DNA from 2 places in the Solibacillus sp. FSL K6-1126 genome. Region 2 is predicted to be linked to the other one. Evidence: riboswitches for the same ligand, from Rfam matches in the RefSeq annotation. Region 2 holds a riboswitch; the other holds the start of a gene.

Region 1 (4,217 bases), 2.6 Mb from region 2:
TACCGGAAATCTGGAAGAGTCTTATATGGATTCCCAAGGGGCTCTTGAAATTATCGAGAAAAAGTTCATCGAAAAAGAATGGGAAGGTGAAATGCCGATCCTTTACAACTTCTACGGTGAAGCGAGTTGGCTGTCAGCTGTACTCGATGCGAACGGATTCCTGCAAAATTACTTTATCGTGTCAGCAGCAAATCCTGAAATTTCGGCGTATGGTACAACACCAAATGAAGCGTTAAGACTTTATAAAACAGCGCTAAGTCGTGGCGGAAGTACGGTAGACGGTACTTCAAATGCTGAAGAAGCAAAGGCGACGGTAAAAGTTGTGCGTGTTTATAAAGAGCGTGTAGGTGATTTCACGATCGTATCATTCCTGGCAAATACAGGTGAAAACTTCATTGTTTCTACAGAAGTTGCACCGTTTGCAATTTACTTACAAGAAGGCGATCAGGCGACCATTACGTATGCGAAAACAGGGGAAGATTTCCAGCCTGTGAAAGCATTGCAAATTGAAGGATTGAAATAAATAAAGCAATTTGGGCAGAAGTAGAAGTACCGCTGGATAAGAAGAAAACCCTTATTAAGAAACGGATACTTTGTAAAATTGATTGGAATGTAGGGCGACTCCGGCGGGAACAGCACGACGCCTGAGACTACAGGCTCAGGCCGTGCCCGCGGAAAGCGTCCCGGAATGGAAATCAATTTTTAACGCTCAGCAAAAAATGCTATTTTTCTCATAGAGAAAAATAGCATTTTTGGTTTATAAGCCTACTTCCAAGTGAAACCTTGTGAAGCGAGAAACTCTTTCATATGTGGACGATTTTGTTCTACTAAGTAATCAGCCATTTGCTTCGTCCATGTTGCCGTCTTTTGATTTGAAGATCGGCTGCTGTAATAGTCTTCCATAATGCCATCATACTCATCTAGAAGCGTATCGTATTGATCAAGATCATAGCCATTTTCATGCAATACCGCAGCTACTGGTAAACGTGGTTTTGTTTCATTGCGTTTTGTCGGTGTACCAATCGTCATCGCAAATAGCGGGAAAACATATTCCGGTAAATTGAACAGCTCGCTAATTTCCTTAGGATTTGTACGGGCACCGCCAATATAGCAAATGCCATAACCCATTGATTCTGCTGCAATAACAAAGTTTTGCGCAAATAATGCAACATCTGCTACACCTACAAGCACGTTTTCAGCCGTGTCAGCAGAAATATCGACTCCGTGCTTTTGACCAGCTACCTGCAAACGTTTGAAATCTACGCAAAATAAGAAAGAGGCACCAGCTGTTTTGAATTGGAATTCGTTTTTAGACAGTTCACCCAGTTTAGTTTTCTTTTCTTCATCCGTTACCCAGATAACACTGTATGCCTGCACAAAATGCGAGCTTGCCGCCATTTGTGCTGTTTCGATTAAATCGATGACAGTTTCTTTTGAAATTTCCTCACCTGTATATTTGCGAACAGATGTGTGACTGCGTAATAATTCTTTTGTATTCACGTGAACATCTCCCTTTTATGTAATAAAAATCTTAATGGTATATCCTTCAAGCTTATTTTAGTCAATATTTTAGTTGAAGTCGATTATAAGCGTCTATTCAATTCATAGGGAGGAAATTTTTGCATATCGTTAAATACAGATAAGAGTAATCAGAATAGAAATCTGAAAATTTTAATTTTTTTGTGTTGACATATCGGATTAGTATGTTTTATACTGAGACTCAACGATGGAACACAAATCACATAACTCTTATCAAGAGCGGCGGAGGGAATAGGCCCTGAGATGCCCGGCAACCAGTAAGTGATGAACTGACTAAGGTGCTAAATCCTACAAAATGGACAATCATTTTGAAAGATAAGAGGAGGCAAACTTGCTCATGCGCAACCCTCTTCTTAACTGAAGAGGGTTTTTTTCATTTAAAAAATCCTCCTCAAAAACACCGATTTCACCATCGATTAAATTTTTGGGGGTATTAAAATGACAAATTTAAGACCAGAAACATTATTATTACACGGGGGTCAAAAGCCAGACCCGGAAACAGGAGCAATTGCAGTTCCGGTTTACCGTACAACGGCCTATGCATTTAATGACACAGCTCATGCGCAACGTCTATTTGCATTACAGGAAACAGGCAATATTTATTCAAGAATTATGAACCCGACAGTCGGGGCATTTGAGGAACGGGTTGCTTTATTAGAAGGGGGCACAGCTGCAGTAGGGCTTTCATCTGGCGCAGCAGCAGTAGCATTTTCTATTTTAAACGTAGCCGGTGCAGGGGATGAAATTGTAGCGGCAGGTTCACTTTACGGTGGGACATATAATTTATTCGCGACAACATTGCCTCGCTACGGCATTACAGTAAAATTCGTAGATGAATCAAATCCTGAGAATTTCCAAGCGGCAATCACTGATAAAACGAAGGCAATCTTCGCAGAAATTATCGGAAATCCAAGCTTGAAAGTACTGGATATTGAAGCGGTAGCAAACATCGCTCATGACAATGGTCTTCCTTTATTAATCGACAGCACATTTGCTTCCCCATATGGAAGTAATCCGATTGAATTCGGCGCGGATGTTGTCATTCATTCTGCAACAAAATGGATTGGCGGTCATGGAACGACGATCGGCGGGATTGTCGTTGATGCCGGTAAATTCGACTGGACACAAGGAAGACATCCAGGGTTTACAGAACCCGATACTTCATACCACGGTCTAAGATACGGAATTGACACAGCAGGCGCTGCATTTGCGACAAAGCTTCGTGTTCAACTATTGCGTGATTTTGGTCCAACATTATCTGCTGACGCGGCATTTAATTTCCTGCAAGGACTTGAAACGCTTCATTTGCGTATTGTCCGACACAATGAAAATACACAGAAAGTTGCAGAGTATTTAAGAAACCACCCATTTGTGGAGTACGTGAATTACAACGGCTTTGAAGATTTTGCGACACATGATTTAGCGAAAAAGTATTTGAAAAACGGCTTCGGATCAATCATTACGTTCGGAATTAAAGGCGGACGTGAAGCTGGCCGCCAAGTAATCGATAACGTGGAATTGTTCTCACATGTAGCGAACGTTGGCGATGCCCGTTCATTAATTATTCATCCTGCGAGCACAACACACCAACAGTTATCTGCGGAAGAATTAAAAACTGCCGGCGTATCGGAAGAGCTCATTCGCTTATCGATCGGGTTAGAAGCAGCGGAAGATATTATCGCGGATTTAGAGCAGGCATTAGCGAAAGTTGCAGCGGAAATTGGAGTAGAAACAAACGCATAATGCTTTAAAAAAGGCTTAGCTTTTCCCATTCGAAAAGCTAAGCAATTTTTAGAAAATTAATCCCTACTATTTTTATAAGTTTTATTGACAAATTAAATACCTAGTAATACAATTGGGATAATTATATTACCAACCGGAAAAATTTAAAGTGATGTTGCAGCATCATTGGAAGAAAAGGAGTTGTTCAACATGGGGAAAGTATACAGTGCACAAAACGTTGCAGCCTATATTATTTATGAACTAAATGACGTAAAGGAATTTGTGAACGCTTGTGCGATCCAGCAAATTTTGGCGGATGTGAATACAATGTGGCAGCATGTTTTCGGACACAGTGCTTTCTCAGAACAAGCTCACGATCTTGCCACAGCGGGTTATGTTATAAAAGAAGTTGCCGAGGAATACAAAATTCATGGTACAGCCCATATTTTATCGCCAGCTAGAGAGTGGTTCTTAAAATATGGGGAATTTCAGTTAGTAGAGCGCCCATACGCGGTCCCTGACTTCTCGGCAAAAGAGGAAATCGTCATGACCAAGATTTTAACTGCCTATCGTTTACGGGCATATAATGATATAAACGTGGCAGTATAAAATAATTCCGGAACACTAGCGAGCCCCCTTGCTAGTGTTTTTTTATTTGGTGATTTTTTTACACGGTGTATATGGTTTATTAGAAGTATGAAAACGATTATTAGAAGAAATTTTGGGGATATTAGAAGAAATGTCGATGTTATTAGAATTTGGGTGAATTTGAAGGTTGGGTACGCTTATTTTCCGGGCAGGAAATGGTTGTTGAAACCGGTGTTTGCGATTTATTAGAACAATGATGAGCGATATTAGAAGAAGTGTGAGCGATATTCGCAAATTGAGTGTGGATATTAGCAGATTGCGACCCCATTTTAGAACATTAACCGGTTATATTAGAAGATCGCAATTTT
Region 2 (4,217 bases):
AAATACTGCATCTTGAGTTGTCTCAACGTTATTTAATTTACCATCGATTGCAGCACGAACCATTGCACGTGTATAAGAAAGCTTCATACGGCTGCCTACACCATATTCGCCACCAGTCCAACCAGTGTTTACTAGGAAAACTTGTGAACCGTGCTCATCAATTTTCTTACCTAATTGCTCTGCATAAACTGTTGCAGCAAGCGGTAGGAATGGAGAACCGAAGCATGTAGAGAATACTGGTTCTGGCTCTGTTACACCACGTTCTGTGCCGGCAAGTTTTGATGTGAAACCACTTAGGAAGTGATACATTGCCTGCTCTTTTGTCAATTTAGAAATAGGAGGTAATACACCAAATGCATCGGCTGTTAAGAAGACGATTGTATTTGGATGACCTGCTACTGATGGTAACACAATATTGTCAATATAGTCGATAGGGTAAGCGACACGTGTATTTTCTGTTAATGAACCGTCAGCATAGTCGCATTCGCGTGTTTCAGGATCTACCGCAACGTTTTCCAGTACTGAACCAAAGCGAATTGCATTATAAATTTCCGGCTCATTTTCAGCAGATAGGTTGATTGTTTTTGCATAGCATCCACCTTCAATGTTGAATACGCCGTTATCAGACCAACCGTGCTCATCGTCACCGATTAATTTACGATCTTTATCAGCAGATAAAGTTGTTTTTCCCGTACCAGATAGACCGAAGAATAATGCAACATCGCCACCTTCACCAACGTTTGCAGAGCAATGCATTGGGAAGATACCTTGTTCAGGCAATAAGTAGTTCATAATACCGAAGATTGACTTCTTCATTTCACCTGCGTACTCAGTTCCGCCGATTAAGATGATTTTCTTTTCAATAGATGTTATAATGAATGTTTCCGATCCTGTACCGTCTACTTCAGGATCTGCTTTGAAGTTTGGCGCAGATACGATTGTAAACTCGGCAACATGTTTAGCCAATTCGTCTGCTGTTGGGCGGATGAACAATTGATGACAGAATAGATTATGCCAAGCATATTCATTAATTACTTTAATGGATAATTGAGACTCTTTGTCTGCACCTGCAAAACCGTTGAATACATATAACTCGTCACGTTCTTTTAAGTAATTTACAACTTTCACATAAAGTTTATCAAATACCTCTGCAGAAATCGGACGGTTAACTTTGCCCCAATCGATTTTATTGTTGCAAATTTCTTCTTTTACTATATATTTATCTTTTGGAGAACGGCCAGTGTATTTTCCTGTTTGGGCACGTAATGCACCTTCAACAGTCAGCACGGCTTCTCCGCGTGATGTAGCTTTTTCAACTAATTGTGGAACAGATAATTGAGTTTTGATGTTTTCCCCGTTTAAAAGTTCTTTCAGCTCGTTAGCAATTTCTACCGAATTCATCTATTAAATACCATCCTTTTTTATAGTATTCCCTTATAGAGGGGAGTTGATTCCTAATTCAAAAATAGTATAACACATTAAGTGAAATAATCTATACTAATTGCAAATTATTTTTTCCGGAATTTTAAACATTGCGAAATACGTCAAAATTTGTTGACAGCACTTGTTTTTTTGCGTAAGATGTTTAATTGAACGGATACTCTTATCCCGAGCTGGTGGAGGGGCAGGCCCTATGAAACCCGGCAACCTGCGTATATTTTATACGTGTTGGTGCCAACCTGATGCAAGGGCAAAAATTCCCTTGAACGATAAGAGTGAAAGGTAACGAAACGTAATATCCTTTCCTCACGTGTGATGAACACGGCTATGAGAGAAAGGATTTTTTTTATTTTGTTTTACAATTTCGTGCTGAGCGAAAATTATATAGTTACAGCCTTTCAGACCCTCGTGTTAAAGCAAATATAGCTTGACGTTAAAAGGTAGATACGCATTAGCGTAATTGCTTTATATAACGGACATGGGTAATGAGTACCGTATCAATAAAAAACAATTGCCAAAGTGATTTAGGAGGAAATGACATGACAAATCGTCGACTGTTTACATCAGAAAGTGTAACGGAAGGACATCCGGATAAAATTTGTGACCAAATTTCGGATGCCATTTTAGACGCTATTTTAGCTGCAGATCCAAATGCACGTGTAGCTTGTGAAACTACGGTAACAACAGGCTTAGTACTAGTATCTGGTGAGATTACAACTTCTACTTATGTAGATATGAAAGGAATTATCCGTGATACAGTGGCAGAAATCGGCTACACACGCGGTAAGTACGGCTTTGATGCGGAAAACCTTGCAGTACTAGTAGCTGTAGGAGAGCAATCACCTGACATTGCACAAGGTGTTGACCAAGCATTGGAAGCACGTGAAGGTTCAATGACGGATGATGAACTGGAAGCAATCGGTGCAGGCGACCAAGGATTAATGTTCGGCTATGCATGTAACGAAACACCGGAATTAATGCCGATGCCAATTTCTTTAGCTCATAAATTAGCACGTCGTTTAACAGAAGTACGTAAATCAGGAGAATTGGAATATTTACGTCCGGATGGTAAAACACAAGTAACAATCGAATATGATGAAAACAATGAACCTGTTCGTGTGGATACAATCGTTATTTCAACACAGCATGATGAAGAAGCAACATTAGAACAAATTCAAACAGATATTAAAGAGCACGTTATTAAACCGGTTGTTCCTGCTCAATTATTGGATGAAGCAACAAAATACTTCATCAACCCAACAGGTCGTTTCGTAATCGGCGGGCCTAAAGGAGATGCAGGTCTTACAGGTCGTAAAATTATTGTTGATACTTACGGCGGCTATGCGCGTCATGGTGGCGGAGCATTCTCCGGTAAGGATGCGACAAAAGTTGACCGCTCTGCAGCATATGCAGCACGTTATGTTGCTAAAAACATTGTAGCAGCTGGCCTAGCTGACCGTGCTGAAGTGCAACTGGCGTATGCAATCGGTGTTGCACAACCTGTATCAATCGCGGTTGATACATTCGGTACAGGAAAAGTAGAAGAATCAAAAATCGTGAACTGGGTACGTGAGCTATTTGATTTACGTCCTGCGGGCATTATTAAAATGCTTGATTTACGTCGTCCGATTTATAAGCAAACAGCAGCATACGGACATTTCGGTCGCACAGATTTAAATGTGCCATGGGAAAGTACGGATAAAGCGGCTGAATTGAAAGCTAAAGCAGGAATTTAATATAATAAAAAGGAGCATCCAGTTTAATGGATAGCTCCTTTTTTATGATCTTATATAAGATTTCTTTTTAACAAGGTATAGATTTATAAGATTCAAAGAGGGGAATGACTGTTAAATTATTTTTGAAGTGATTTATAGTATTGCCCTTTTGCCACATATTCTGAAATTATCCGATCCATATCTGCGCGATCTTCTGCTGTCACTTCACGTACGACTTTTGCTGGGCGACCCATCGCTAAACAATTGGGAGGAATCACTTTTCCCGGTGGTACAAGACTGCCGGCACCAATAAATGCACCCTCGCCTATAACAGCCCCGTCCAGTATGATGGAACCCATACCAACTAAAGCGCGTTTTTTAATTGTACAGCTATGTAATGTAACTTGATGACCTACTGTTACTTCGTCTTCAATAATGAGAGGGGCAGCGGGACTTTGGTGAAGGCAGCTCAAATCCTGGATACTGACACGGTCACCAATTATAGTTTTGTTTACATCGCCACGAATTACCGTGTTAAACCAAATTGAAGTTTCGGCACCGATTGTTACATCACCGGTAATTGTGGCATAGTCTGCAATGAATGCAGAAGGGTGAATCGTTGGTATTTTATCCTTATAAGGGTAAATCATGTGCATTTCCTCATTTCTTCTATAAAATTGTAGATAAATCTATAGATATCGTAACAAAACGTGAAGATTTTTCAATTAACATTTCTTTTAGAACGGAATGTATTATAATTATACAAATAAATAGTAATATAATGATGCCGATGTTAAAGAAGGTGCAATATCGTAATTTTTTGATAATCGGCAAACTCATTCCTGAATTAAAGGATCACGTGTTTATGTCATAAAAATATTTTATATGTAAGGAGTATTGGCCATGTGGAAATGGGAAACAGAGCAACAACCAAAAGCCGTAGTCGTTATTCTTCATAGCGCATATGAACATCATCGGTGGTACGCATGGTTAATTGAAAAGTTCCGCAGCTCACACTTTCATGTTGTAATGGGGGATTTACCTGGACATGGAGAGCAAGGA

The links. Region 2 has a riboswitch for S-adenosylmethionine ahead of metK (methionine adenosyltransferase). Riboswitches for the same ligand answer to the same signal wherever they lie in the genome.
Region 1: another riboswitch for S-adenosylmethionine. It lies ahead of MHH44_RS02340 (O-acetylhomoserine aminocarboxypropyltransferase/cysteine synthase family protein); the one in region 2 lies ahead of metK (methionine adenosyltransferase).

Annotation. Positions count from the first base shown of each region.
Region 1 is NZ_JBBOPD010000001.1:479,416-483,632, forward strand. Features, by position in the region: gene MHH44_RS02330 (hypothetical protein) at 1-523, shown strand, start outside; gene nfsA (oxygen-insensitive NADPH nitroreductase) at 766-1,500, opposite strand; SAM riboswitch class I at 1,747-1,861, shown strand; gene MHH44_RS02340 (O-acetylhomoserine aminocarboxypropyltransferase/cysteine synthase family protein) at 1,978-3,282, shown strand; gene MHH44_RS02345 (hypothetical protein) at 3,472-3,870, shown strand.
Region 2 is NZ_JBBOPD010000001.1:3,117,256-3,121,472, reverse strand. Features, by position in the region: gene pckA (phosphoenolpyruvate carboxykinase (ATP)) at 1-1,401, opposite strand, end outside; SAM riboswitch class I at 1,601-1,716, shown strand; gene metK (methionine adenosyltransferase) at 1,980-3,176, shown strand; gene MHH44_RS15410 (gamma carbonic anhydrase) at 3,293-3,805, opposite strand; gene MHH44_RS15405 (alpha/beta hydrolase) at 4,059-4,217, shown strand, end outside.